Regions from separate parts of the Streptomyces sp. NPDC059499 genome, predicted to be linked through region 2. Evidence: riboswitches for the same ligand, from Rfam matches in the RefSeq annotation. Region 2 holds a riboswitch; each other region holds the start of a gene.
The links. A riboswitch is a leader RNA that binds a small molecule or an ion and turns the genes downstream of it on or off. The one in region 2 is predicted to bind cobalamin.
Positions count from the first base shown of each region.

Region 1 (9,499 bases), on a different contig from region 2:
CCGCGTCCACCGAAGAGGTGGGCGGCAGCGCGACCTCGGCGTCCTTGCCGCGGAACGTCACCAGGCCCACCTTGTCCCGCCGTTGATAGGCGTCCAGCAGCAGCGACATCACGGCACCCTTCACGGCGCTCATCCGCTGCCGGGCCGCCATCGACCCCGAGGCGTCCACCACGAACAGCACCAGGTTCCCCTCGCGCCCCTCCCGCGTCGCCTGCCGCAGATCGTCACGCCGTACGACGAGCCCCCGCCCGGACCGCCCGCGCGCCCGCTGGTGCGGCGCCGCCGCCTGCACGGTCGCCGCGAGATGCAGCTTCGTCAGCGCCCCCTGGGGCCGCCGCGCCCCCGTCGTCCGCCCGTGCTCCGTACGCGCCCGGGACCGCCGCCCTGCCGCGCCCTCACCGAGACCGGGCACGCTGAGCATCTTCGTGCGGAACGGCTCCGAGGCACGTACGGGCTGCTGCTCCCCGCCGCCCGGGGGCCGCCCCTGCGCGGGGGCCTCACCACCCTGCTCGGGACCGGTGTCCCCGCTCCGGTCCGGGGCCTCGGGGCCGGGGTCCTGCGGAGGCACCCCGCCGCCGCCACCGTCACCGCCGCCGGGCCCGTCGGGATCGGGCTCGTCGTCGCCGTCGCCGTCGTTGCCGCCCTCGTCCCCGGCCGCGTCCCTGAGGGTGTCGTCCAGCTTGTCCTCGTCCAGCCCCGGCGCGTCGAACGGATTGCGCCGCCGCCGGTGGGGGAGCGCCAGCAGCGCGGCCTGCCGCACGTCCTCGGCGGTGACCTCGTCGCGCCCCGCCCACGCGGCCAGCGCCGTCGCGGTGCGGGCCATGACGATGTCGGCACGCATGCCGTCCACCTCGAAGGCCGCGCACGTCGCCGCGATCTGCCGCAACACGCCGTCCCCGAGCACCACTTCGGGCAGCAGGACACGCGCGGCGGCGATCCGTGCCCGCAACGCGCCCTCCTCCTGCGCCCACCGGGCGGCGAACCCGTCCGGATCGTCGTCGTAAGCGAGCCTCCGCCGCACGACCTCGACCCGCTGGTCGGTGTCGCGGGAAGCGGCCACCTCGACGGTCAGCCCGAAGCGGTCCAGCAACTGCGGGCGCAGCTCGCCCTCTTCGGGGTTCATCGTCCCGACCAGCAGGAACCGCGCCGCATGCCGTACGGAGACGCCTTCGCGTTCGACGTACGAGGCACCCATGGCCGCCGCGTCGAGCAGCAGGTCCACCAGGTGGTCGTGGAGCAGGTTGACCTCGTCCACGTACAGGATCCCGCGATGCGCGTCGGCGAGGAGCCCCGGCTCGAAGGCCTTCACCCCCTCCGAGAGCGCCCGCTCGATGTCCAGCGCACCCACGAGCCGGTCCTCGGACGCGCCGACGGGCAGCTCCACGGTCCGCGCGGCACGCGACACGCCGGTCCCTGCCTCGTGCGGACCGTCGGGACACGCCGGGTCGGGCGCGGCCGGATCGCAGGAGAACCGGCACCCGGAGACCACGGACACCTCCGGCATGAGCGCGGCGAGCGCCCGTACGGCGGTGGACTTGGCGGTGCCCTTCTCGCCCCGCACGAGAACACCGCCGACGGCCGGACTGACGGCGTTCAGCAACAGTCCGAGCCGCAGATCGTCCTGTCCGACGATGGCGGTGAAGGGATACGGGGTACTCACGGTGCCTCCTCTGTCACGAGATCAACTGCTCCAGCCACATCGGGCGTTCGCTCAGCGGTATCCAGCCTGTCCGGCGTTCGAGGACCGGGGTCCGGGGCGGAGCCCCGGTCACGGGACGCCACCGTCCCCGCTCCCCGCGGTGCCCCCGGCGGCACGAACGGCAGTCCCGCCGGTGCCCCCTGCTCGATCAGCCGCCACAACGCATCCGTGTCCGCGTGCTCCTCGATCAGATCCCCCAGCCGGTCCAGCTGTTCCTCCCGGAGCTCCGAGAAGCTCGTGTCCGGAGCCGCCACGAACCGCCGCCCGGCAGCCCGCGCCACCTCCGCCAGGAACCGCCGCCTGAACGCGTCGCTCTCCAGCGACCCGTGCCAGTGCGTGCCCCACACGGCGCCCACCCGGCATCCGTCCAGGAACGGCTCACCGCCGCGCACATCGGCGACCCCGTGATGGATCTCGTACCCCTCCACGGGCTCCCCGAGCGCCGATCCGACAGGCCGGCCCAGCACCTTCTCCCGGCCGAACCGGATCCGCACCGGCAGCAGCCCGAGCCCCTCGACCAGCCCCGCCCGCGATTCCACCTCGTCCTCGATGGACTCACCGAGCACCTGGAAACCGCCGCAGATCCCCAGCACCGGCAGCCCCTCGGCGGCCCGCCGCAGCAGCGCGTCGGCCAGCCCCCGCTCGCGCAGCCACGCCAGCGCCTTCACCGTGCCGCGCGTACCGGGCACGATCACCAGGTCCGCGTCGGCGAGCTCCTCGGCCCGGTCCACGAACCGCACCACCACACCCGGCTCGGCCGCCAGCGCGTCCACATCGGTGAAGTTCGACATCAGCGGCACGGCGCACACCGCGACCCTCAGGACGTCCGGTCCGTGCGGAGGCGCGACGACCGACTCCCGCACGGCGCCGCGCATCGACACCCGCAGTCCGTCCTCCTCGTCGATACCGAGGCCGTGGGCGAACGGCAGCACCCCGTACGTACGGCGCCCGGTGAGCTCGTACAGCATGTCCAGGCCGGGCTCCAGCAGCGACACATCGCCGCGGAACTTGTTGACGAGGTACCCGGCGACCAGCGACTGGTCCTCGGCGCTCAGCAGCGCCGTCGTCCCGAAGAACGAAGCGAACACCCCGCCCCGGTCGATGTCCCCGACGACCAGCACCGGGAAGCGAGCCGCCCGCGCGATGCCCATGTTCACGATGTCCGTGCGCCGCAGATTGATCTCGGCGGGACTGCCCGCCCCCTCGCAGATCACGGCGTCATACGTGCCCCGTAGTTGCTCCAGACAGTCCACGACCGTCCCCAGCAGCGATTCCTGACGGCCGCCGTGGTAGCCCCGTGCGCTCATCTCGCCGACCGGCTTCCCCATCAGGACCACCTGACTGGAGCGGTCACCACCGGGCTTGAGCAGCACCGGATTCATCAGCACGCTCGGCTCCACCCGGGCGGCCTGCGCCTGCATCGCCTGGGCGCGGCCGATCTCCGCGCCCTCGTGGGTGACGAACGAGTTCAGCGACATGTTCTGCGCCTTGAACGGTGCGACCTTCACCCCCCGGCGCACCAGCCACCGGCAGATTCCCGCCGTGACGACGCTCTTGCCCGCGTCCGAGGTCGTTCCCGCGACCAACAGCCCGCCGCCCTGTCCGCCGCTCATGCCCGGCCTCTCCTTCCCGAAGCCAGCCGCGCGGCCGCACACACGCCGAGGGCCAGCACACTCACCCGGCGCGACAGCCGCACCGCGCGTTCGATATCCGTGACCCGCACGTCCCGGCCGTTCTCCCCGTTGAGCACGGGCCGGTGCTCGACCCGCCCGCCGTACGCGAGGGTCCCGCCGAGGCGCACACCGAGCGCACCCGCGAACGACGCCTCCACCGGGCCCGCGTTGGGGCTCGGATGCTTGCCCGCGTCGGCCCGCCAGGCGCGTACGGCCTCGCGCGGACGGCCACCGGCGGCCACCGCGAGCACGGCGGTGAGGCGGGCACCCGGCCAGCCGGCGAGGTCGTCGAGGCGGGCCGAGGCCCAGCCGTAGCGCCGGTGGCGCGGCGACCTGTGGCCGACCATGGCGTCGAGGGTGTTGACGGCCCGGAACCCGACGAGGCCCGGGACACCGCCGAGGGCGCCCCACACCAGAGCGCCGACGACGGCGTCGGAGGTGTTCTCGGCGACGGACTCCACCACCGCGCGGGCGATCTGCTGTCCGTCGAGGGACTGGGGGTCACGGCCGCAGAGGTGCGGCAGCCGCTCCCGGGCCACCTCGATGTCACCGGCGGCGAGCGCACCGCCGATGGCGCGGGCCTCCCGGCCCAGCGACGTACCGCCGATGACGGACCAGGTGGCGGCGGCGGTCAGGGCCACGGCAGCGGCGGGACGGTTCCGTACGGCACGGGCGGCCAGCGCGGCGGCGCCCACGGCGCCCCCGGCGCAGACGAGCGCGTGCAGGGCGCCCCAGCCGCGGTGATCGCGCCACAGCCGGCTCTCGACGCCTGCCGCGGCCTGCCCGAAGGCGGCGACGGGGTGGCCCCGCCGGGGGTCACCCAGCAGCAGGTCGCCGATCAGACCGGCGGTGGCGCCGTACGCGAAGATGCGGTCGGCTCGCACGGTTCAGCCGGCCGTCGTGCCTCGAAGGACGTTCGGAGCGGGTGGCACAGGGACCGACGCACGGCAGCCAGGCATGGCAGATGTCCTTAACTCAGGGTCCGCGCCCTGGTTCGACGTGACCGGCGACGAGAGTCTCCTGGCTTCCGGATCCGCAGTTCCCCCGGCCTTCCAGTCCGTGCCGGACCGTGACTTCCGTGTGGGGGCCTGCTCCCCGGTGACAGTGGCGGGACCGCGCCGGATTCGCACCGGCTTCCTCTCCTGTCGCCGTAAATGGCACCGGCAGTCCACCACGCCCCGTGAACGCCCGTCAACCTGCCGTTGACCTGCGGGAGTGCAGTGTGCGCAGACGCACATCGGGCCGGACACACACGTGGTGTGTCCGGCCCGATGCGAGGAGACGGCGGCGTGGTGCCGGGTGGTCAGACGACGATCAGATAGATCCCGTAGGCGACCGCCGCCGCGCACAGCCCGAAGCAGGCGTACGCGCCGGTGCGCGCCAGCGTGAGAGATCCGCCGGACTGAACCGCCGCGGCCTGCTTGGAGAGGCCGATGATGCCGAGAGTGAAGAGGCCGACCAGTGCGACGGTGACCACGAGGCTGACGCCGAAGACGGAGGCGAGAGCTGCCCAGTCGATGTTCATGCGGATCTGTCCTTACACCGTGGCCGGTCGGGCCGGGTCGGCCGGGGATCCGGCCGTCGGGGCCGGGGCCGGGATGGTGGTCTTGAGGTCCGGGACGCCGGAGCCGACGGGCGGAGGGCTGACGGCCGCGATGGCGGTGGTGACGACGCCCGCGGGCTCGGCGTCCGTCTCGTTGACGTTGGTGTGGTCGACCGGCTTGCGGCGCGACAGCAGCCAGATGGCACCGGAGCCCGCGACGAGGAGCACGGCGACCACGCCGACACCCCAGGGGCCCTGTTTGGTGAGGAACTCCGCGCCCGCGCCGACCAGACCGGCGGCCGGCAGGGTCAGGCCCCAGGCGATGAACATGCGGGTGGCCGTGGACCAGCGGACCACGCCTCCCTTGCGTCCGAGACCGGCGCCCATCACGGCACCGGAGCAGGACTGGGTGGTGGAGAGGGAGAAGCCGAGGTGCGAGGAGGCCAGGATGACCGTGGCCGCACTGGTCTGGGCGGCGAAGCCCTGCGGCGGCTTGAGCTCGGTGAGGCCGCTGCCCATGGTGCGGATGATGCGCCAGCCGCCGAGGTAGGTGCCCATCGCGATGGCGATACCGGCGGAGGCGATGACCCAGACCGGCGGGTTGGAACCGGGGGCGAGCACGCCTCCGGTGACCAGGGCCAGGGTGATGATGCCCATCGTCTTCTGGGCGTCGTTGGTGCCGTGGGCGAGCGAGACGAGACCGGCCGAGGCGATCTGTCCGGCCCGGTAGCCCTTGGCGGTCGACTTCAGCTGCGCCTCGTCGGTGATCTTCCGGTTGAGGCGGTACGTCAGCTTCGTGGCCAGCAGTGCGGCCAGACCGGCGACGAGCGGGGCCGCAATCGCGGGCAGGAGGACCTTCGTGACGACGGTGCCTCCGTTGATCGAGGACCATCCGGCCGACATCACCGCGGCGCCGATGAGACCGCCGAAGAGTGCGTGGGAGGAGCTGGAGGGCAGGCCGACCAGCCAGGTCAGTAGATTCCACAGGATGGCGCCGACGAGCGCCGCGAAGATGACCTCGGTTCTGAGGCCGTTCTCGTTGATGATCCCGCCGGAGATCGTCTTGGCGACCTCCACCGACAGGAACGCGCCGACGAGGTTGAGAACGGCGGACATGGCCACCGCTGTCTTGGGCTTGAGAGCGCCGGTCGAGATGGTGGTGGCCATCGCGTTGGCGGTGTCGTGGAAACCGTTCGTGAAATCGAACACGAGAGCTGTCACGATCACGATCGCGAGCAGCAGCGTGATGTGTTCCATTTACCCAGGCAATCGTTCGACGTCAGTGGCTGTAGGAACGTAAGCAACCTGGGTGAACGGAAGATGAACTGGGCAGGGCGTTGCGGTGACCCCAAGCGCGAACAGCCATTCCGCTTGTGTGCGCCCGAGGCGGTCGCAGCGGGCCGCGGCGGTGGGGGAACCGGCCTGCGCCGGGTTTCGGCGCCCACCTGGTCTGCCGCATTTGCCCCATTGGAGAGACATCGCTCACGTGCTCAGCGACGGCTTCGCCCGACAGACCCGACGGACCCGGCGTGATCCGAATGCCTGACCCTAGGATCGCCGCATGAGCGATCAGCACCAGGACGCGATCGAGCGGGCATGGGACGGCGTCGTCGCGACGGCCCGCAGGACTGCCGCGGACGGACTGGTCGTCGGCACCTCGGGCAACGTGTCGGCGCGGGTCGGCGGAGTCGTCCTGGTCACCCCCAGTGGAGTGCCCTACGACCGGCTGGGCCCCGGGGACGCGGTCGGCGTCGACCTCGAAGGGCGCCGGGTCCTCGGCGACATGGCCCCGACCAGCGAGCTCCCCCTCCACCTGGCCGTCTACAACAACAACAGCGGCGCCGCCGCCGTCGTGCACACCCACGCGGTCCACGCCACGGCCGTCTCCACCCTCGTCGACGAGGTCCCGTTGGTGCACTACGCCGCCGCCATGCTCGGCGGCCCCGTCCGCACCGCCGCCTACGCCCGGTACGGGACGCCGGAGCTTGCCGGGAACATGCTCACCGCCCTGCGCGACCGCACCGGCTGCCTGCTGCAGAACCACGGAACGGTCACCTACGGGGACACCCTCGACGAGGCCTACGACCGCACCGCCCAGCTCGAATGGATGTGCAGGCTCTGGCTCACCGCGAGCTCCGTGCCCGGCCACCACCCGTCCCTGCTCTCCCGCGCCCAGTTGCGTGACGTCCAGGACGCCCTGAAGGGGTACGGCCAGCCCGGCTGAGCCCGGGCCCGGCACCGGACGGCCCCGTCCCGCTGGCCGACCGCGGCGCGGCCCAGGACACTGGAGCCGTGCGCCCGGCAACAGCGACGGCAGCAGCCGTCTCCACGATCCTCGGCGTCGGAGCGGCAGCGGTCGCGGCCGGCCGGTACGCCAGCGACGCCGCCCTCGGGGCCCCGTCACCACGCCCCTTCCCCGGGGACCGCAGACTCACCGTGCACGACACGGCGCCCGGGCAGGTCACCCTGACCCGCTCCTTCGCCGCGCTGCGCCCCGGCACGTACGGGCTGGTGGGCCGCGACGTCCGGGCGATCGTCGGCCCGGTCGTCGAGCAGGCGTTGCACGACTCCGCCGACACCGTCGTACGCAGGCTGGAACGCGTCACCAGCGGCAGCCTGGAACCGGGTGCCAAGGTCCGCCTCACCCCCGAGCTCCACAGCGGCGACCCGCTCGGCGCACTCGGCCTCGCGTACAAGGAGGTGGAGATCCCCGGCGAGCTGGGCGCCCTGCCCGCGTGGTTCCTCCCCGGCGCCCGCGACACCTGGGTGATCACCGTGCACGGTCTCGGGACCACCCGCGAACACCCCCTGAACGTGACGGGATTCCTGCAGGAGCAGCAGTTCCCGGTGCTCGACCTCGCCTACCGGGGTGACACCGGCGCACCCCGCTCCCCGGACGGGCTCGGCCACCTCGGCGAGTCCGAGTGGCGCGACCTGGACGCGGCCATCCGGTACGCCGTGCGCTACGGGGCCGAACGCGTCGTCGTCCACGGCTGGTCCACCGGCGCCACGATGGCCCTGCACACCGCCGTCAACTCCGCACTCCGCGACCGCATCAGCGGTCTCGTCCTGGACTCCCCGGTGCTGGACTGGAAGGTCACACTCCGCGCCCTGGCCGTCGCCCACGGCATCCCCGCCGCACTCCTGCCCCTCGCCGTCCGGGCCGCCCAGGGCCAGACCGGACTGCGCGGCGCCCCGCTCCTGGAGACCTCCGTACCGACCGCCCTGCACGCCCCCACGCTGATCTTCCACGGCCCCGACGACACCCTGGCGCCCTGGCAGCCGTCCCGGCGACTGGCCGCACTGCGTCCCGACCTGGTCACCCTGCACTCCGTGGCGCAGGCTCCGCATGCGGCGATGTGGAATGCCGGTCCGGCACGTTACGAAGAGGCCCTCAGACGCTTCCTCACGCCCCTGATGTGAGCTGATGGGATGGAACGGCCCGGTTGGTGACCGGGCCCGAATCCTTCCCGTACCCATGGGATCCGGCTTCCGTTTGGGCTTTCGGGCCGTCAGAGGCAAGACTGCTCCCGTGACGTCCCGTACCCCGCGCGACTCCAGGCTGCGACTTGTCCGCCCGCGACCCCTTGCCACCGCCCGCAAGGCCGTGACCACCCGGCGCACCAGGCCGGCCCCCCGCCCACCCGAGGGCACACCGCCCCCTGCGGAACTGGCACGCCAGGCCAGGGCCGTGCTCGCCCACGCCGTCCGGATCGCCCACTGGGCCGCCGACGCGGCGGGCCCGGGGGCCGCTCCGCTCGCCACCCAGGCCCTGGAACGGGCCGCGGCGGCGCTGGAACTGTCCCCCGCCCAGATACAGACCGGCTGGGACCGGGCCAGGCTGGCCGGACTGATCGAACTCCACGGCGACACCGCCCGCCCCGGCTGGAGGCTGCGCGCCTGGGACCGGGACGACTCTGCCGTGCTCCGCGGCTGGGTGGCGCTCTTCGACGCCTGGTCGCTCGTCCACGCCGCACCCGAAGGAATCGAGGCGACCGCCGTCGCCGAAGCCGTCGAGGCGGTGCCCCAGGTGCTCTCGCTCCTGCAGCTCTCCGCCGGCCCCGTCACCGTGCCCGCCCTCCTCGACCTCCTCGGCCAGCGCGTCGCGGAACTCCACGAGGAGCGGTGCGAGGTGCCGTACGGGCCGCCGCAGCAGCCCACCCCCGGCAGCACCGCGACCGGGCAGCCCGAGGACCTGAACGCGCTCCTGCTCGACTGGGCCCTCGAAGGCCTCGCCGCCGTCGGCGCGCTGACGCTCGGCGCCGGACAGGCCACACTCACCCCCCTCGGCAACTGGGCGGTCTGGGTCAAGCTCGAACAGATCTGCGTCGCCGCCCAGAGCCCGGCCGGGAACATCGAGCAGTCCGCCGCCGACATGCTGCTCGGCTGCGCCCGGCTCACCCCCGGGCCCGCCCGCGTCGAATACCGGGCCTGGCTCGCCGCCCGGACCGTCGGCAGCGCGGTGACCGAACTGCTCGCCGTCGCCCGCGGCGAGGACGCACTGCTGCGCGGCCTCGCCTTCGAGGCGCTGCGCGTCGTCGGCGCTCCCGCGGAGCCCGTGGTGCGCACCGTCGTCAGCGAACC
Region 1 is NZ_JBHYTT010000009.1:51,504-61,002, reverse strand. Features, by position in the region: gene ACFW9O_RS21455 (putative cobaltochelatase) at 1-1,660, opposite strand, end outside; gene ACFW9O_RS21450 (cobyric acid synthase) at 1,657-3,312, opposite strand; gene ACFW9O_RS21445 (cobalamin biosynthesis protein) at 3,309-4,256, opposite strand; cobalamin riboswitch at 4,386-4,513, opposite strand; gene ACFW9O_RS21440 (hypothetical protein) at 4,676-4,897, opposite strand; gene ACFW9O_RS21435 (anion permease) at 4,910-6,172, opposite strand; gene ACFW9O_RS21430 (class II aldolase/adducin family protein) at 6,477-7,139, shown strand; gene ACFW9O_RS21425 (alpha/beta hydrolase) at 7,208-8,338, shown strand; gene ACFW9O_RS21420 (hypothetical protein) at 8,523-9,499, shown strand, end outside.
Region 1: another riboswitch for cobalamin. It lies ahead of ACFW9O_RS21445 (cobalamin biosynthesis protein); the one in region 2 lies ahead of ACFW9O_RS30550 (CbtB-domain containing protein).

Region 2 (9,499 bases):
AGGTTGCCCCGGCGGCGGGTCGGGGAGGTGGCGACGGCGTCGTGGCAACGAGTCGCGGGAGCCGGCCGATCCTGTTGCCCGGGACGGCAGGCGGCCGGGTCCGTGGCGTGGTGCCGCTCCGGAGACCGTCAGCGGTGGCGACAGCCGTGGCGCGGGTCCGAACGGGGGCCGGTCGGCGTCCCTGCCGACCGGGGGCCCTTCGGCCGCGGGTGCCGGACGGCTCGGTCAGAAAGCGAAGACCGGTCCTTCGCCCAGGCTTGCCTGCATCTCACACGCGTTGCCGAAGCCGGCTGACCAGGAGACGCTGCGGCCCTGCCACACACCGGTCACGTCGAGGACGACGGGGTCCCACTGACGCGTGCAGTTCCCAGGCGACTGAGGCGTGGTCAGCCGGGCGAACTCACCGTTGACCGCGCGCAGTTCGGTACAGGCCGCCGCGGGTGCGGGATGAGTGCCCTGCGGGCGGGGCGCGCAGCTCAGGGTGACGGCCCGCTGGACGGTGACCGAGTCGGCGCTGCCCCTGCCGACCGACAGGACGAGGGCCGACGGGGCGTAGAGGCCGGTCGTCCGAGCGGGCCGGCTCTGTGCGACGCCCATGGCCGCCGTGCCCGACATGACGAGTGTGGAGACCGTGGCGATTACGCAGAATCTGCCGAGGTTGTAACGCATCTGTGAAGCTCCTTCGCGTGGAGTGGCGATTGCGGTGGGGAGTCTTGCGCCTGCGGGGAGTGAGTGCACATCGATCAGTTCTTTCCGGCCCAACCTCCGGAAAGCCCGCCTACCGAATGGCCGTTCGGCCAGCTCGGAAGCGGTGCGCCCGCCTCGCGCCAGGTGTCCGCCATGTGGACAGATTGCAGTGGTACAACCGCGAACTATCGTCTGACCTGCGATGACGCTGATCTGGTTCTCGCATGAAACCGCAGGCTTCGGCCGGAAAGCAGCGCATGGGACGCTTCCGGCAAAGACCTGAGGCACCTGCTCTCGGGGCGTCCTGCCGGAGTCGGCCACGGTCTCGCAAGGTCGTTCCGCGTCGGCCGCCGGGCTGTGCCATGCCTGAGACGCGCCGCGGGCAAGGGACCCGGCGGAGCGAGCAGGACGGTAAATTCGAACAATGAGTCAACTGAGCGACCCTGCCCGTCAATCGCCGCCGGGGCGGGGCCGGCTTCTGGCGGTCAGCGATCTTCACATCGGGATCACCGACAACCGTCCGATCGCCGACAAACTGCACCCGTCGCACGACGACGACTGGCTCATCGTCGCGGGCGACGTGGCGGAACAGGCCGAGGAGGTCGCACAGGCTCTGGAAATGCTGGCGGGCCGCTTCGCCCACGTGGTGTGGACCCCGGGCAACCACGAACTGTGGACCGTGGACAAGGATCCCGTACGACTGCGCGGACAGGCGCGGTACGAGCACCTCGTCCAGGTGTGCCGCGAGCTCGGTGTGACGACACCGGAGGATCCGTACCCCCGGTGGCAGGGAGCGGACGGGCCGGTTGCCGTCGCCCCCGTGTTCCTGCTGTACGACTACACGTTCAGGGCCCCCGGAACGACGACCAAGGAAGAGTCCCTGGCCAAGGCGCACGAGGCCGGAGTGGTCTGCACCGACGAGTACCTGCTCCACCCCGACCCCTATCCCGCCCGGGACGACTGGTGCCGGGCGCGGGTGGCGCAGACCGAGGAGCGGCTGGCCGCGCACGACCCGGACGTCCCTCTGGTGATCGCCGGTCACTGGCCGCTGGTGCGCGAACCCACATCCGTCATGTGGTACCCGGAGTTCGCCCAGTGGTGCGGCACGGAACTGACGGCCGACTGGCACCGCCGCTTCAACGTCGCCGCCGTCGTCTACGGGCACCTCCACATCCCCCGTACGACCTGGTACGACGGGGTGCGCTTCGAGGAGGTCTCGATCGGTTATCCCAGGGAGTGGCGCAAACGCGGCCACCCACGGGGCCTGCTGCGTCAGATCCTTCCCTACACGGGCGAACAGCCCCCGGCCGAGCCGGGGGAGGAGGCGTGATCGAGCAACTGCTCCCCGAGTACGTCGCCTGCGCGGACACCTTCGAGGCGGATGCTCCGGTGGGGACGCTCTACCCCGAGGAAGCGGAGGTGGTCGCTCGCAGCGTGGACCGGCGCCGGCACGAGTTCGCGGCCGTGCGCGGCTGCGCGAGACGGGCCATGGCGGCCCTCGGGCTTCCTCCCGCGCCGGTGTTGCGCGGCCACCGGGGGGTGCCCCTGTGGCCCGAGGGGGTCGTGGGCAGCATGACGCACTGCGAGGGCTACCGAGCCGCGGCGTTGGCCCGGGCGTCAGAGGTCCGCGCGCTGGGCATCGACGCGGAACCGGACGAAGCACTGCCGGCCGACGTGTGGGAGGCCATCTCGCTCCCCTCGGAGAGGCGGCGGATCGGCCTGGTCGCGGACGGCGCGGCCCCCCACTGGGACCGGCTGGTCTTCAGCGCCAAGGAGAGTGTTTTCAAGACGTGGTACCCGCTCACCGGCATCGAGCTCGACTTCGACGAGGCGGAGATCGAGTTCAGCCGGGGCGAAGGGGCTTGGCACCGGGGCACCTTCACGGCGCAGCTGTTCCGCACGGCGCCCGGGATACCGGGCACGTTCGAGGGAAGGTGGCTGGTCCAGGACGGGTTCGCGGTTACCGCGATCGCCCTGCCCCACGTGCTTCCGGAGGGCGACCGCACCGCAGGTTCCACCTGCCCGCCCGTCCGCTGAGCTCGGTGAGTGCGAGCGGGGGCACGTCCAGCCGCCAGAAGGCCTGTACCGGCAGAGTCAGCGCCTGGACCACGGCCGCGCGGACGACCGCGGGTTCGACCACCGCCATGACCCGCACGTCGCGGTCCCCGGCCAGGGTCTCCAGCCAACCGCCCACCCGCTCCGCCAGGTCCAGGAGCGACTCGCCTCCGTGCGGGGCGGCCGAGGGGTCGGCCAGCCAGGCGGACACGGCGTCGGGTTCGGCGGCGCTGACGTCCGACAGACGTTGCCCGCTCCAGCGCCCCATGTGCCAGTCGCGGAGCGCGGGTTCGGCACCGGGGGCGAGTCCGAGCGCCTGAGCGGTCTGCAGACAGCGTTCCGAAGGGCCGCGCACGTACCGGTCGGCTCCCGGCACGTCACCGGCTGCGTCCTCGGCCCCGCGCAGACCCGCCTCGTCCAACGGTGCGTCACCCTCGAAGCGCGCCTCTCGCGCCGCCGCGTTCATGGCCGGTGAGATCAACATCACCCGTACCGTCATGCTCCGCCTCCCCTTCTTCAACAACTGCCCGATGCGTAGGCGCCCCATGGGAACACGGCCCGTGCCGCGGGGCGTGACCGGGACGGTTGCACCGTGGCGGCGCCCGAGCAACAGGCGGTATGGTCGCGGCAACCAAGACGAGGTGTGAACGGAAGTCCGGTGAGAATCCGGCACGGTCGCGCCACTGTGTACCCGCTCCTTCTGCGGGAAAGTCAGACCCGGCACCTTCGTCTCAGGCACCACGACAGGGACGCGTGTTCCCACAGGAGGTTCTGCCATGGCACATTCTGCTGCCCCAGCCGCGATCGCACCCGCGATCACCCCCATCTCCCTGAAGGCTATTGCCCCCTGGGCCGTCTTCTTCGGCATCCTGATGCTGGTCCTGCTGTACTTCGTCGGAGCCGAGCAGGGCGCCACCGCGGTCTTCGCGGGTGAGTCCGTGCACGAGTGGGTCCACGACGGACGCCACCTCCTCGGATTCCCCTGCCACTGAGATTCCGGGAATCAGGGGAACGTTCCATGAACTCCGTATCGGTCAGAGCTCTGCTCGTCCGCGGGATGCTGGCCGGCCTCGTGGCCGGCGCGCTCGCCCTTGCCGTGGCCTACTTCCTCGGTGAGTCCCGCGTGGACGCCGCCATCGCGCTGGAAGAGTCACACGCCCACGACCACGGCGGCGGCGAGGAACTCGTCAGCCGCACGATGCAGGCCACCGGCGGTCTCGCCACCGGTGTCCTCGTATTCGGCGTGGCCATCGGCGGCATCGCCGCACTCGTCTTCTGTTACGCCCTGGGCCGCATCGGCAGTTTCGGCCCCAGGGCCACGGCCGCGCTCGTCGCGGGTGCGGCCCTGCTGACGGTGTACGTCGTGCCGTTCCTGAAGTACCCGGCGAACCCGCCGGCTGTCGGAAACCCCGACACCATCGGACAGCGCACCGGCATGTTCTTCCTGATGGTCGCTCTCAGCGTGCTGCTGGCCGTTGCCGCCGTGATGTTCGGCAAACGTCTCGCACCCCGCCTGGGCAACTGGAACGCGACGACTGCCGCAGGGGCCGGCTATGTCCTGCTGATCGGGCTCGCCTACGCCTTCCTGCCCTCGTTCAACGAGGTCGGCACGGACTTCCCGGCCAGCCTGCTGTGGGAGTTCCGGCTGTCCACGCTCGCTGTCCAGACGACGCTCTGGACCGTCTTCGGTCTCGTCTTCGGCTACCTGACCGAGCGGCTTCTCGTACCGGCCGCGCGTACCGCATCGTCGGCGGGTGACCGTACGGCACCTCGCACGGCCGATGCCGTGAGCTGACCTTCCAGCCCCGCAGGGGGCTTGCGGCAAGTGAACCCGCCGGGGATACCCGGCGGGTTCCGTCATGTGCGGCCGGGGCCGAGCTCTGCGTTCAGGCGTCCGGCGTCGGGGGTCAGGCGCCCGGCCGGCCGGTTCGTATCCAGTCGATACGGAAGTGCTTGAGCCTGTCGTCCTCGCCGACCAGCCGCATACCTGCCGCTGCCATGACGTGGTGCGAGCGGGTGTTGTCGAGATCGGCGTCGCCCTTCACGGACGCGACCCCCTGGGAACGCGCGAAGGCCAGAAGGGCCCGTAGCGCCTCGGAGGCGTACCCCCGACCGCGTACCGAGGGGATCAACCCGTAGCCGATCGTCACCCGACCGTCGGAATCGGGCCTTCCGTGAAAGCCCACGCCGCCTATCACGGCCCCGTCCGCGCGGCGGCGGATCTCGTAGGCGCCGAACGGTTGGGGGCTGCCGGCGTCCGCGCAGGTCTCCAGGAAACGGCGGGCGACCCCGCGGTCGCCGTCCCCGGGGTATCCGGGTGCCCAAAGGGTGCCTGCCGGCGGTTCGCCCGCCTCCACCGATGCGGCTTCGGCCGCGCTCAGCGGGTGCAGCAGGAGGCGTGTCGTCATGAGGTTGTCCATGACAGCCCGGAGTATCACCTCGGCAGGGACCGATGCACGCGAGTTTCGCCACCGTCCCTGCGTAGCGTTGCTACGGTAATGGTGTTAGCGTTGTTCGTGATGGGGTCGCGGAGACGGCCGGAACCCCTCTGTCGCAGGAGCAGGTCATGAGTGAGCAACAGCAGCACACCACCGCGGCGCGCAGGGTCGCTCTGGTCACCGGGGGATCGCGAGGCATCGGGCGTGAGAGCGCCGAGCGGCTCGCGGCCGACGGATTCGCCGTCGTCGTCAACTACGCGGGCAACAGGACCGAGGCCGAAGCGGCCGTCGAGGCGGTCATCTCCGCCGGTGGCGAAGGATTCGCGTTTCAGGCGGACGTCGCCGACGAGACGGCCGTGGCCGCCCTCTTCGACGCGGCCGAGGCCGCCTTCGGCGGGATCGACGTGGTCGTCCACGCCGCGGGTGTCATGACGCTCGCACCCCTGGTCGATACCGACCTCGATGCCCTGGACCGGATGCACCGCACCAACATCCGCGGCACGTTCGTCGTCGACCAGCAGGCGGCGCGACGCCTCCGTGAGGGCGGGGCGATCATCAACTTCTCCAGCTCGGTACTCTCGCTCGCCATCCCGGGATACAGCGCCTACGCGGCCACCAAAGGGGCGGTGGAGGCCATGACGCTGATCCTCGCCCGTGAGCTGCGCGGCCGGGACATCACGGTCAACGCCGTGGCCCCCGGCCCGACCGCCACCGCGCTGTTCCTGGACGGCAAGGACGAGGAGACCATCGCGAGGATGGCGGCCCAGCCGCCGCTCGAACGGCTGGGCACGCCCCAGGACATCGCGGAGGTCGTCTCCTTCCTCGCCGGCCCCGCCCGTTGGGTCAACGGCCAGGTGCTGCGCGCCAACGGGGGGATCGTGTGACGGACCGGACGACCTTCTTCGGCGACCCGGTCGGACGGGCCCGTTTCCCGTGCGGGCGCGAGCCCCGCGCCGTGAACCGCTTGATAGCGTCCGTGCGGTGAGTACCCGAGCGCGCATCCTCGAAGTGGCCGCAGGGCTCGTCGCGGCGTCCCCGGACGGGGACATCTCCACCCGGGCCGTGTGCGAGGCGGCCCAGGTCGGCGCACCGGCTCTCTACCGGCACTTCGGGGACAAGGAAGGGCTCCTTACGGCGGTGGTCGACCACGGCTTCGACGCGTACCTCGCGACGAAGCGGGAACGCGGCGAATCCACGGACCCCGTCGAGGACCTCCGCAACGGCTGGGACAGCCACATCGAGTTCGCCCTGCGGAACCCGAACCTGTACCGGCTGATGAACTCTCCGGCGATGCGCACGCCACCAGCCGCGGCGCTCGAGGCCCACCGGATCCTGACCCGTGATCTGGAGCGGGCTGCGGAACAGGGAAAGCTGCGCGTCACCCCCGAACTGGCCGCCCAGATGATCATGTCGGCGAATACGGGTGTGGCCCTCATGCTCGTATCCCGCCCCGCGACCTTCTCGGACGACAGCGTGCAGACGCGCGTACGCGATGCTGTGCACGCCGCGGTCTTCACCCCGGATGCGCGTGTCGCCGAACCGGTGGAGGCCGAAGTCCCCTCAGCGGCTGTCCGGTTGAGGGCTCTGCTGGACCGGTCGAAGGGGTCCGGCCTGAGTGCCGCGGAATCGGTGCTGATGAACGAATGGCTGGACCGGGTGTCGAACGCGACGCCGGGGGACGGGGATCGCTGAGGGGCCGGCCTTTCCGGATCCGTGCCGCCGATGCCGACCCGAGGCGCACGTTGTCGGATCAAGAAGGATCTGACCAGGCGAGGGAACGCCAGACCTGCTGGGCCCAGGCGAGGTCGGCGGGGTCCTCATGGGTGCAGCACAGCTCGGCAACGGTGCCGCCGGCTGACACCGTGAAGCCGTAGAACTCGTGCCGCTCCCCGCCGTGGTCGTCCGGGGTCAGCCAGAAGGCGTGGCGGAGTCCGCCGGGCAGAGGCTCGGTGAGCCGCTGCGCGGGCAGCCTGTCGGGGGCGCCGTCGAGCAGTACCGAGAGGAAGTCCTTGGGGGTACGTCCCGGGACGTCGTCCGTGAACACCGTCACGGCGGCGCTGCGGTCCGGTCCTGCGAACCGGTTCGCTCCGTCGGCGACCCGGGCGGTCAGGCCTGCGGTGCGGACGACGGTCCAGCGGTCGTCGAGGCGGGTGCGGACGTCGACGGGAAGCTGGTGCGGAAAGCGGCTGAGGACGTGGTCCCGGTCCCAGACGTCCTCCAGGACGCGGGTGGCCGTCGGGTGATGGCCGGCGACGAGGTAGGGCAGCTCGTCGGGGTCGGTGACCCGGGCGATGAACCGGGCGCCCAGCAGGTCATCGCCCCAGGGGCGGACCTGGTTGGAGAGCAGCCCCTTGAAGGTGAGGTCCGAGTAACCAGGGTCTTCCCACCGCTCGTCCGCCTCCCGGAGCGTGGCCTCGTCGACCTCCAGCCATACGCCCAGGACCAGCTCGGTCCCGTGTGTCAGCCGAACGGGAAGCAGACAGCGGATGAAGGAGCCGACGCCGTCCACCCTGAGCAGCGCGGACGGACCGAGCCGGTGCCGGGAGCCTTCGGGTGCGGTGAGGGCGGCGTCGGGCAGGTTGAATCCGACGTCGATGCGCCGCTCGTCCGTGAGGGACTCGCCGCAGCAGGAACAGGAGGGAAGATGGCTGGTCACAGCGCCAGGCTAGGGAACGCCCGCACCGCCCCGAAGCCCGGGGTCCCGCCCTGGGGTCCTGCCCACGGTGACGCGTGCCGTTGCCGGGACGCCCGAACACATCCAGTGCGCGGGCGTCCCTCGGCCTTGTTGCTCCGTGCCGCCTCTGCCGCAACGCGCTGAGCCGTCAGGGATCAAGACACATCCCTCGGCCGGAAGTCCCCGGCCAGTGCCGCGGCCATCCTCAGATGCGGTGCCGCTTCCGAGGACCGACCCTGGCGTTCAAGTGTGCGACCGAGCATGAGCCGCGCGTACTCCTCGACCGGATCGCGTTCCAGGACGGCGAGCAGCTCCGCTTCGGCCTTCGCGAGCCGCGCCGAGTGGTAGTAGGCGCGCGCCAGCAGCAGCCGCGGTGCGACCAGCTCCGGCTCCTCGTCCACCAGCCCGCCGAGGATCCGCGCCGCCGTCAGGTACTCCTTGGCGTCGAAGAACATCTGCGCACGGTCCCAGCGGTCGGCCGCGGTACCGAACTCGTAGTAGGTGTCGTTCACTTCTCCTCCTGGAGCGAATCGGGTCCTGCGGACGCGTCAACCAAGGAGTGTAGTTTAATATTCCACTAAATTTTCGGCGTGGGGACCGACACTCCACGTCCGCACGGGAATAGGTTGAGCGCCATGAGCAATCTCGATCGCCAGGCCGCACTCTCCGTCTGCGGAGGACGGGGCTTCGTCGTCGCCGAGCCGGTGCGTGAACTCCTCACGCCGCGGCATGTTCAGCTCGGCGAGTCCACCGAGGTCCGCCGACTCCTGCCCAACCTGGGCCGCCGCATGGTCGGCGCCTGGGCCTTCGTGGACCACTACGGCCCCGACGACATCGCCGACGAGCCCGGGATGCAGGTACCGCCGCACCCCCACATGGGCCTGCAGACGGTCAGCTGGCTGCACGACGGCGAGGTCCTGCACCGCGACAGCCTGGGCAGTCTCCGGACGGTCCGCCCGCGCGAGCTGGGTCTGATGACCTCGGGGCGGGCGATCAGCCACTCCGAGGAGAGCCCCAAGCCGCATGCCAGGCTTCTGCACGGAGCCCAGCTGTGGGTGGCTCTGCCCGACGCCCACAGGAACGTCGAACCGCACTTCCAGCACCACGCCGACCTCCCCGCGGTCACCGCGCCGGGGCTCACGGCGACCGTCATCCTCGGCGAACTCGACGGCGCCACGTCGCCCGGTACGGCGTACACCCCGATCGTGGGTGCCGACCTGGCCCTGACGGGCGGCGCCGAGGCTCGCCTGCCACTCGACCCCGACTTCGAGTACGCGGTGCTGTCCATGTCCGGCGAGGCAGAGGTCGACGGCGTCCCGGTACTCCCCGGCTCGATGCTCTACCTCGGCTGCGGCCGGACCGAACTGCCCCTGCGCGCGGTCTCCGACGCCGGGCTCATGCTCCTCGGGGGCGAGCCGTTCGAGGAGGAGATCGTCATGTGGTGGAATTTCATCGGCCGGTCCCACGAGGAGATCGAGTCGGCCCGGCTGGACTGGATGGAGGGCCCCCGCTTCGGCGAGGTGAAGGGCTACGACGGCGACCGGCTGCCTGCTCCGGCCATGCCGCCGGTGGCGCTGAAGCCGCGCGGAAGGGTGCGCTGAGCTGCGCTGATGTGGCCGGGTCCGGTCGTGTTCACGTCCCCAGC
Region 2 is NZ_JBHYTT010000017.1:142,918-152,416, forward strand. Features, by position in the region: gene ACFW9O_RS30530 (subtilase-type protease inhibitor) at 226-669, opposite strand; gene ACFW9O_RS30535 (metallophosphoesterase family protein) at 1,112-2,017, shown strand; gene ACFW9O_RS30540 (4'-phosphopantetheinyl transferase) at 2,014-2,724, shown strand; gene ACFW9O_RS30545 (histidine phosphatase family protein) at 2,648-3,241, opposite strand; cobalamin riboswitch at 3,345-3,536, shown strand; gene ACFW9O_RS30550 (CbtB-domain containing protein) at 3,519-3,734, shown strand; gene ACFW9O_RS30555 (CbtA family protein) at 3,761-4,537, shown strand; gene ACFW9O_RS30560 (GNAT family N-acetyltransferase) at 4,650-5,162, opposite strand; gene ACFW9O_RS30565 (SDR family oxidoreductase) at 5,309-6,064, shown strand; gene ACFW9O_RS30570 (TetR/AcrR family transcriptional regulator) at 6,162-6,872, shown strand; gene ACFW9O_RS30575 (DUF2199 domain-containing protein) at 6,931-7,836, opposite strand; gene ACFW9O_RS30580 (tetratricopeptide repeat protein) at 8,010-8,366, opposite strand; gene ACFW9O_RS30585 (pirin family protein) at 8,490-9,455, shown strand.

Region 3 (9,499 bases), on a different contig from region 2:
GGACAACGGCGGTGACTCCCGGCACCTGTACCCCGATCCGGAGCTCATGCCGACGCTGTTCGCGGCACCCTACGCATACCTCGAACCCGAGCTGACGTTCGTCCTGGACGACGGGTCCGGGCAGGCGGTCGGCTACATCCTGGGGACCGCCGACACCCGGCAGTTCGTGGACGCCTTCCGCAAGGTCTGGCTCCCCCTGGTGACGGAACGCTTCCCCCGGCCCGGGACGCCGAGCACCTTCGTCGAGGAGATGACCGCGCTTCTCCACCGCCCCGAACGCATGATCCTTCCCGAGCTGGACGGGCATCCGGCGCATCTGCACATCGACCTGCTGCCGCCCTGGCAGCGCAAGGGCTACGGGAGGGAGCTGATGGGCACCTTCCTGGACGCGCTCCACTCCAAGGGGGTCCCGGCCGTCCATCTGTCGATGCTGGTGGCGAACACCCCGGCCAGGGCCTTCTACGACCGCCTCGGATTCCATGAGATCGAGGTCCCCGATCCGGGGCCGCTCGCCTATCTGGGACGTTCCACCGAGGGGTGTGGCGACGACCGGCTGGGCAGGTAGTCAGGTGCGAGCCCGGGCGAGGGCCGAGCCGGCCGGTACGGAGGAGTGAGAGACGTGACGGAGCAGAGTGCGTGGAGGTTCGCGGACGACCGAGGGCAGCAGCTGGCGGCGGAGCGGCGCCCTTCGCGCGTGCTCGCCTACATCCAGGCCGGAGCGACGCTGTGGGACAACGGAGTGCGCCCGGAGGGGATCTTCGGTTCCGGCCATGACGGTGCGGCGCCCGACCGGGCGAAGACCGGCACGCTCCCGCTGGACACCGTCGACTACCGGGGAGCGGGCGCGGGCCTGGACGTGGAGACCCTGTTACGCGGTCGGCCGGACCTGGTCGTCGCCGTCAGCTACGGCCACGGACAGGTCTACGGGCTGGACCCGGACGCCGCCAAGCAGCTGGAGGAGCGGGTGCCGGTCGCCGTGATCGACGTGGGTCAGGCGCGCACGCTGGACCGCATAGCGGAGCGGTTCGCCGAGCTGGCCCGCTCGCTCGGCGGTGAACCGGTCCCAGGTGTCGCCGAGGACCTGGCAGCCGCCAGGGAGCGGCTGCGCGCCGTGGCCGGAGCCGTTCCCGGCGGCCCGAGGGTGGTGGCGCTGTCCCCGGCCGGCCAGGAGGAGGCCCACGTCGCCCGCCCGCCGATGTGGCCCGAACTGCGGGTGCTGGCCGAGCTGGGGGTCGACCTCGTGTCACCGGCCGAGGGCGGGGGAGTCAACTGGTCCACCACGCCCTGGGGCCGGGCGGCGGAGTTCCGGCCGGACGTCGTCCTCGCGGACGTCCGGTCGAACGCGACCCCGCTCGGCGAGATCGGTGCGCCGGACTGGCGGGCGGCCACGGAGGCGGCGTGGATCGTCCCGTGGAACCCGGAGCCCGTGTGCAGTCCCCAGGCCCATGCCCGCTTCCTCGCGCTGGTGGCGGACGCTCTGGAGGGGACGCGGAACGGCTGACAGGTTTCCCAAAAACATTCTGCAAAAATACTTTGGGAAAGTGTGGATCTCGTCTAGCCTGCCGTCATGGACAGCGACGGCTCACCCCGAAAACTCGACCCCGCACAGGACTCGGCGGCGCTGAAGGCACTCACCCACCCGCTGCGTCTCCGGCTGCTCGGCCTGCTGCGGCAGCACGGTCCGGCCACCGCGAGCGAGCTGGCGGTCAGGACGGGTGAGTCGTCGGCCTCGACCAGTTACCACCTGCGCGTGCTGGCCAAGTACGCGTTCGTCGCGGAGGCGGAGCACCGGGACGGCCGCGAGCGACGGTGGCAGGCGGTGCACGCCGTCACCTCGTGGAGCAACGAGGGAATGCTGGCCACGTCAGGGGGCCGGGCGGTGCTGGGCACGTTCTGGCGTCGCTCGATCGAGCACCTGCAGCACTCGGTGGTCCAGCACGAGGCGGACATCGAGGAGGGCAGGCTGGGGGAGGAGTGGCACGAGCCCTCCGGTGTCAGCGACCTGATGCCCCGACTGACACCGGAATCCCTGAGAGAGCTGTGGGACGCGTTCGAAGCCAAGGTGACGGAGCTGACCGCCCGGGACGAGCACGATCCGAGGGCCGAGCGGGTCGTGCTGGTCACGGCCGGACTCGCGCTGGCGGCGAGCGAACCCACGGCACCCGAGTCCGCGGATCCCCTCACCGAGGAGCCGCGCTCCGGCCGCGACACACGCGTCGGCGGCACTCGCCCCGACGTCACGTCCGAGGCCGGCCCCCGTTCCCGGGGCACCTCGTGACCCGGCCCGCGCCCGCCACCGCGCACACCGAGTACACCGGGCCGGACGAACGCACCGCGCGGCGCCGCTTCGTCACGGTGTCGTTCCTGTTCTGGCTGCCGGCCGGTCTGACCGCCGCTCCCATGGTCCTGCTCTTCACCGAACGAGGCCTGGCCCTCGCCGCCGTGGCCGGGGCCTTCGCCGCACACTCCCTCACCGCCGCCGCCCTCGAACTCCCCACCGGCGGCCTCTCCGACGTCATCGGCCGCCGCACCGTCCTGGCCGGCGCCGGAGTCCTCAACGTGTGCGCCCTCACCCTCATAGGACTCGGAACGGCCGGCTGGGTCCTCGCCCTCGGCATGGCGCTGATGGGCGCGGGCCGCGCCCTGTCCAGCGGACCGGCCGAAGCCTGGTACGTCGACACCGTGCACGCCCGCTCCGGGCCCGACGCCGACCTGCGCACGGGACTGGCGCGCGGCGGCGCCGCGTCCTCGGCCGCCCTGGCACTCGGCGTGATGCTCGGCGGCGCACTGCCCTGGCTGCTCGGCCTCGGCCCTGACTTCGGCGCCCGGCTGCGCGCCCACACCTCCGACCTCGTACTGCCGCTCTCGGTCCCCGTCCTCCTGGGCGTGGCCGTCGAGGCGGTCTTCGTCCTCTACGCCCTCACCGCACTGCCCGAACCTCCTCGCCCCCGCGCCACCCTGCGCGGTGTGCTGCGCGGTGTCCCGGAGGCCATCGGCGCGGGTCTGAGGCTCGGCGCCCGGGACACGCTGATCCGCCGCATCCTGATGACCGCGGGCGCCGCCGGCACCGCGCTTGCCGCACTCGAACTGCTCACGCCCGGCCGCGCCGCAGCCGTCACGGGAGCCTCCGAGTCCGGGGCGGTGCTCTTCGCGGGTCTGGCAGCCGCCGGGTTCGTCTGTTCCGCACTCGGCAGTCAGATCGCCCCGCTCGTCGCCCGGTTCGCGGGCGGGAGCGAACGTGCGGTCCTGGCGAGTCTCGCGGCGAGTGCCACCGGTCTCCTGGTGCTCGCGGCGACCGTGTCCTCCACCGGAGCGGCAGCCCTGACCCTGGCCGTCGCCGGATACGCCCTGGTGTACCTGGGGCTCGGGGCCGCCGGTCCCAGTGAGAACGACCTCCTGCACCGCCGCGTCGACACCTCGGGCCGTGCGACGGCACTTTCCGTGCAGTCACTCAGTCTGCAGCTCGTCGGGGCGGCCGGAGGGCTGGTCACGGGTGTGCTGCCCGCGGGCCCCCTGCCCTGGCTGCTCTGTGCCACGGTGCTGCTGGCAGGCGCCCTGCTGTGGGCCCGTCGGGCCGCCGGCCCTGCCGCACAGCTCGTCGGCCGGCCGGGACCCGCCACGGGAGACGGCATCGGCTGACGTCCCCGCCGCGCGTGAGGGACGCCCTCCGGTGTCCGTACCGGGCGCGAGATCTCCCGGCACCCCCGCGCACGAGGCAGAATCGTCGGCAGCGTGTCCACCGGCCACCGCGTGCCGGACACCCCCGCCCGGCGTCACTCCTGGAGACCCTCCTCATGCTCGACAGACTCGCTCTGCTGGTCATCGGCGAATGCGTCGCCGACATCGTGCGGGAGCCGGGCGCGGCAGACCGCGTCCACCCGGGCGGCAGCCCCGCGAACGTCGCGTACGGTCTGGCCCGGCTGGGCCGGAGCACGACGCTCCTCACCCAGCTCGGCCAGGACGCGAACGGACGGCTCATCCGGAACCATCTGGCATCGGCAGGGGTCCGTGTGCGCACCGACGGGTGCGGCGCGCCCACGCCGTCCGCCGCCGTCACCCTGGACGACGCGGGGCGGGCCTCGTACACCTTCGAGATCACCTGGTCACTGGCCCCGGTGACGCCGGAGCGGCCGCCGCAGCATGTGCACACCGGGTCGATCGCCGCCGTCGTCGAGCCGGGGGCCGGTACTGTCCTGGCCACCGTCGAAGCACTCCGGGCGAACGCGACCGTCAGCTACGACCCGAATGTGCGCCCCGAGCTGATGGGAGACCACGCCGAGGCCGTACGCAGGGTCGAACGCTGTGTCGCCCTCAGCGACGTGGTCAAGGCGAGCGACGAGGACCTGGCGTGGCTGTATCCGGGTGAGACACCGGAGAGGACCGCCGAGCGGTGGCTGCGCTCCGGTCCGGCGGTCGTCCTCGTCACGCGGGGAGCCGAAGGGGCGCTGGCGGTCCTCCCCGGTGCGACGGTGAAGGTCGACGCGGTGCCCGTCCGGGTCGCCGACACCGTGGGAGCGGGCGACGCGTTCATGTCCGGCACGCTGCACAGCCTGGCTGCGCACGGACTGCTCGGAGAGGGCGGCCGCGCACGGCTGCGTTCACTGGACACCAGGACCCTGGGCGACGTGCTGCGCCACGGGGCGGCATCGGCCGCCGTGACCGTCGCACGGGCCGGTGCCCTTCCTCCCGACGAGGAGGAGCTGGCGGCGGGCCTGACCGGGGCACCTGTCCCCAAGGCCTGACGACGCCGGTGTCCTCCCGCCCGCCCCGGTCGTTTAGTCCTTCATGACCGTGACCCTTACCGACACCGTCCAACCGTCCACGGCCGACCTGCTGACCGGCGTCCTCCTCGGCGCGGACTTCCGCCGGGAGCACGGCTTCTGGCGGCGGCTGATCATTACAGAACCGTTCCGCCGCCCCGTGGGCGGTACGCCCGAAGAGCGGCTTGCCCTCGCCTACGACCGGCTGCGGATCCTCAACCGCTCCCTCGACAGCGGAGCCCGCCTCGCAGCCGACCCGCGCGCGCTGGCCGCCCTGCACGAATGGCTGGGCCCGGTGGATCCCGCGCTCACCACCGTGGCGGGCATCCACTACAGCCTCTTCCTCGGCAGTCTCCTCGACCACGACGCAGGCACGGACCGCGATCTGTCCGACTTCCTGGGGATGCGGCGCATCGGCACGTTCCTCTGTACGGAGGTGGCGCACGGCAACGACGCGGCCTCCCTGGAGACCACCGCGACGTACGACCGTGAGCGGGACGGGTTCGTCCTGCACACCCCGAACGCGGGGGCGCAGAAGTTCATGCCCAACACCAGCCCGGCGGGCGGACCGAAGACCGGGCTCGTCGCCGCGCGCCTCCTCGCCGACGGTACGGACCACGGTGTCCACCTCTTCCTGGTCCCGCTCACCGACGACGTACAGGCTCTTCCAGGCGTACGGGTCCGGCGGTTGCCGGCGCGGATGGGCAGCCCCGTGGACCACTGCCTGACCTCGTTCGACCGGCTGTTCGTCGGGCGGGACTCCCTGTTGGGGGAAGGGAGGGGACTCGGCGGGGACGGCGAGTTCATCAGCACCCCCGCCGACCGGCGGCGCCGCTTCCTGACATCCATCGGCCGTGTGACCCCGGGGCGGATCTCCATGAGCGCCTGCGCGGCCGGCTCCGCCCGCGCCACGCTTGCGGTAGCCGTCCGCTACGGCAGCCATCGCATGGTCTCCGGCGCCCGGGGCGCCGGGCAGATTCCGGTGAACGCCCACCGGACCCACCACGGGCCGCTCGCCTCGGCGATGGCCACCGTCTTCGCCATGAGTCTGCTGCACCGCAGGGCACTCGACCGGTGGGAGCGCCGCACCGACGCGGACAGGGTGGAGGCGGAGCGGCTGGTGGCCGTCGCCAAGGGATGGATCACCTGGCAGGCCCGCTCGGTCATCGTCGAATGCCGTGAACGCTGCGGGGCACAGGCGCTGTTGGAGAACAACGGCATGACGGAGCTGGTCACCGGAATCGAAGGTGCCATCACGGCGGAGGGCGACAACCTCGCCGTCCACGCCAAGGCGGCGGCCGACATGCTCTTCGCCGCCGAATCCTCCTCCGGGAACCCCTCGCAGGACGCGGCGGACGGGACCGGCGACACCCCGGCCGAGCGGACCCCCGGTGAACTGGCCGACCCCCGGTTCCTCGGCAGGCTCCTGGACGCGGTGGAGGACATCTGGTTCACCCGGGCCAGGAAAAGCGCGCTCGGGGCAGCACAAAGCGACCCCCTCGCACGGTGGAACGCGGCCTCCGGAGCCGCACTGCGCGGGGTCGAGGCCCACGCGTACCGACAGGCGGCCGAGGGCTTCGCCGAAGCGCTGGCCACGCTCCCCGAGGGCGCCGCCCGGGAGCGGCTGGCCGAACTGGAGCGGCTTTTCGCCGTCCGGTGGGTGGCACGCAACAGCGGGGACCTGCTGGCGGCAGGTCACCTGACCGCGCAACAGGTCGACGAACTGCCCGGAGCCACCGAGGAACTGATCGCAGCCGTCGCCGCGCACGCACCCGAACTGGTCGAGTCCTTCGCGCTGCCGGAAGAGCTGCTCGCCGACTGGCCGATCGCAGGACCGGACTACGCCGACGCGTACGACGACCCGAAGGGCCCCTGGCATCCGGCGTCCGCCGAGCCGTCACCGCCCACCGCGCCGTGAGCGACCGACGGGCCGTCCGGACACGACCCGGCACGGCTGGGGCCCGGCGTGTGCGCGAGGCCGCCGAGATCCTCGGCCTGCGGGCCGTACTGCTCGCGTACTGGGGAACGACATCCCTCCTCGCCCGCCTGCGCGGACGCCGGTGAGAGCCGGAGAATCGGTTCGTCGCACGTACTGACCCGGAGCGCGGTTCCCGGCCGGGGACAGGGCCGGCGCGGAGGACACCCCACCCGCCGTGCCGGCCGCGGCCCCCGGGGCCGCCGTCCGGCTGCGTGATAGCTTGCAGAAGCCAGTCACACTCCACGTGGAGTCAGGGAATCCGGTGCGAAACCGGAGCTGACGCGCAGCGGTGAGGGGGACGGGCGGGGCCACGGCCACTGGACACCCTCGGGGTCCGGGAAGGCGTCCCGTCCGGACGAACCCGAGTCCGAAAACCTGCTGGCACCCGTTTCCCGTACCGGGAGCGGTGCTTCGTACCGGGCTCCGCGCATGAGCCCCAGGACGCAGAGGGACCCAGTGCCGCCCATAGCCAGTACCGTACGCCGAACCGCCCTGCTCACGGCCGGACTTGTCCTGCTGTCCGCCTGCGGTGGCGGCTCGTCCGGGAAACCCGCGCAGGGCGCCGGCGCCGCCGGTTACCCCGTGACGCTGAAGAACTGCGGACGCACCGTCACCGTCGGGGCCGCCCCGCACCACGCGGTGTCCCTGGACCAGGGATCGACGGAGATCCTGCTCTCGCTCGGCCTCGCCGACCGGCTGGCGGGCACCTCCACCTGGACCGACCCGGTGATGAAGGGCCTGGAGAAGGCCAGTGCGAGCGTTCCCCGCATCGCCGAGAACCGGCCCTCCTCGGAGAAGGTCCTCGACAAGGAACCCGACTTCATCAGCGCCTCGTTCGAATCGACCCTCGGCAAGGGCGGTGTCGCCCCCCGCGAACAGTTCGAGGACCTCGGCGTCCCCACCTACGTCTCGCCGGCCGACTGCACGGCCAAGGACAACAGCACAGGCGGGGACGGTTCCCGTACGAAGCCGCTGACCATGGAGAGCGTCTACGCCGAAGTGCACGACCTGGCTAAGGTGTTCGGTGTCCCGGAACGCGGTGACGAGCTCGTCGCCCGCCTCCGGGCACGCATCAGCACGGCGACCGAAGGCATCGAGGCATCCGACGCCACCCTGCTCTACTGGTTCGCCAACGCCGAGGCGCCCTACCTCGCGGGGTGCTGCGGGGCGCCCGGAATCATCACCGAGGAGCTCGGCGCGAAGAACGTCTTCGACGACACCCAGGAGGAGTGGCCCCAGATCAACTGGGAGACCGTCGCCGACCGCAACCCCGATGTACTGGTCATCGGTGACCTGACCCGCAGGTCGCAGACCGCCGAGAGCGCCGAGAAGAAGATCCGGTTCCTGGAGACCAACCCCGCCACGAGGAACATGGACGCCGTACGGCACAAACGCTACGTCCTCCTCAGCGGCCAGGCCATGAACCCCTCCATCCGCACCGTCGAAGGCGTGGAGCTCGTTGCCGCAGGGCTGCGCGGCTTCGGGCTCGCGGGATGACCGACACCCGACAGGCCGTTGGTGTACACGCGCAGAAGACACCGACGGCCCGCCCGGCCGGTGTCCGTGTCCTGCGCGACGGCCTCCTGTGGAGCTGCGGGACGGCGCTGCTGGTCCTGTCCGTCGCGGTCGCCGTCACCATCGGACCCGCCCGGATCTCCGTCCCGGACGTCTGGTCCGCGGTGGCGGCCCATTTCGGCCTCGGGGACTCGCGGCTCACCCCGATCCGGGACGGCATCATCTGGAACCTGCGCATGCCCCGCACCCTGCTCGCCGCGGTGTGCGGGGCCGGACTCGCGGTGTGCGGCACCGTGATGCAGTCACTGCTGCGCAACCCTCTCGCCGACCCGTTCGTGCTCGGTGTCTCCTCCGGGGCGTCCACCGGCGCGGTCGTGGTCGTCATCCTCGGGGCGGGCGGGGGAGCGGTGTCGATCTCGGCCGGTGCCTTCATCGGGGCCATCTGCTCGTTCGCCCTCGTCCTGCTGCTCAGCCACACGCTCGGCGGGACGACCGACCGGGTTGTCCTCTCCGGTGTGGCGGCGATGCAGCTCTTCTCCGCGCTCACCTCCTTCGTCGTGATGACGGCCGCCGACGCCGAGCAGACACGCGGGGTGCTGTTCTGGCTGCTCGGCTCCCTGAGCGGGGTCGGCTGGACCGATGTGTGGATGTGCGCGGCGGTGCTCGCCGGGACGCTGCTGATCTGCCTCGGCCACGCCCGTACGCTCGACGCCTTCGCGTTCGGCCAGGACGCGGCGGCCACCCTCGGCGTCCATGTCGCCCGCACCCGGATCGTGCTGCTCTGCACCACGGCGCTGCTGACCGCGGCGCTCGTCAGCTCGGCGGGCGCCATCGGCTTCGTCGGCCTCGTACTGCCGCACGCGGCCCGCGCCCTGACCGGCTCGGGGCACCGGCGTCTGCTGCCGGTCACCGCGCTCGCCGGAGCGGTGTTCCTGGTCTGGGTCGACACGCTGGCCCGCACCGTCCTCGACCCGCAGGAGGTACCGGTCGGGGTGGTCACCGCCCTCATCGGTGTGCCCGCCTTCGTGCTGGTCCTGTACCGCACCCGGAGGGCCACATGACCACCGCCGTCGAAGGCCTGCGGGCCGAGCGCGTGACGCGGGAGGCGGGCGGGCGGATCGTCCTCGACGGTGTGGACATCGCCCCGCCGCCCGGAGCCACGCTCGGACTCCTGGGGCCGAACGGGTCCGGCAAGTCCACGCTCCTGCGCATCATGGCCGGAATCCTCGGCCCGGGCGCGGGCACG
Region 3 is NZ_JBHYTT010000004.1:233,300-242,798, forward strand. Features, by position in the region: gene ACFW9O_RS12765 (GNAT family N-acetyltransferase) at 1-565, shown strand, start outside; gene ACFW9O_RS12770 (ABC transporter substrate-binding protein) at 620-1,501, shown strand; gene ACFW9O_RS12775 (helix-turn-helix domain-containing protein) at 1,568-2,278, shown strand; gene ACFW9O_RS12780 (MFS transporter) at 2,275-3,639, shown strand; gene ACFW9O_RS12785 (carbohydrate kinase) at 3,795-4,742, shown strand; gene ACFW9O_RS12790 (acyl-CoA dehydrogenase) at 4,786-6,678, shown strand; cobalamin riboswitch at 6,952-7,136, shown strand; gene ACFW9O_RS12795 (ABC transporter substrate-binding protein) at 7,168-8,235, shown strand; gene ACFW9O_RS12800 (FecCD family ABC transporter permease) at 8,232-9,314, shown strand; gene ACFW9O_RS12805 (ABC transporter ATP-binding protein) at 9,311-9,499, shown strand, end outside.
Region 3: another riboswitch for cobalamin. It lies ahead of ACFW9O_RS12795 (ABC transporter substrate-binding protein); the one in region 2 lies ahead of ACFW9O_RS30550 (CbtB-domain containing protein).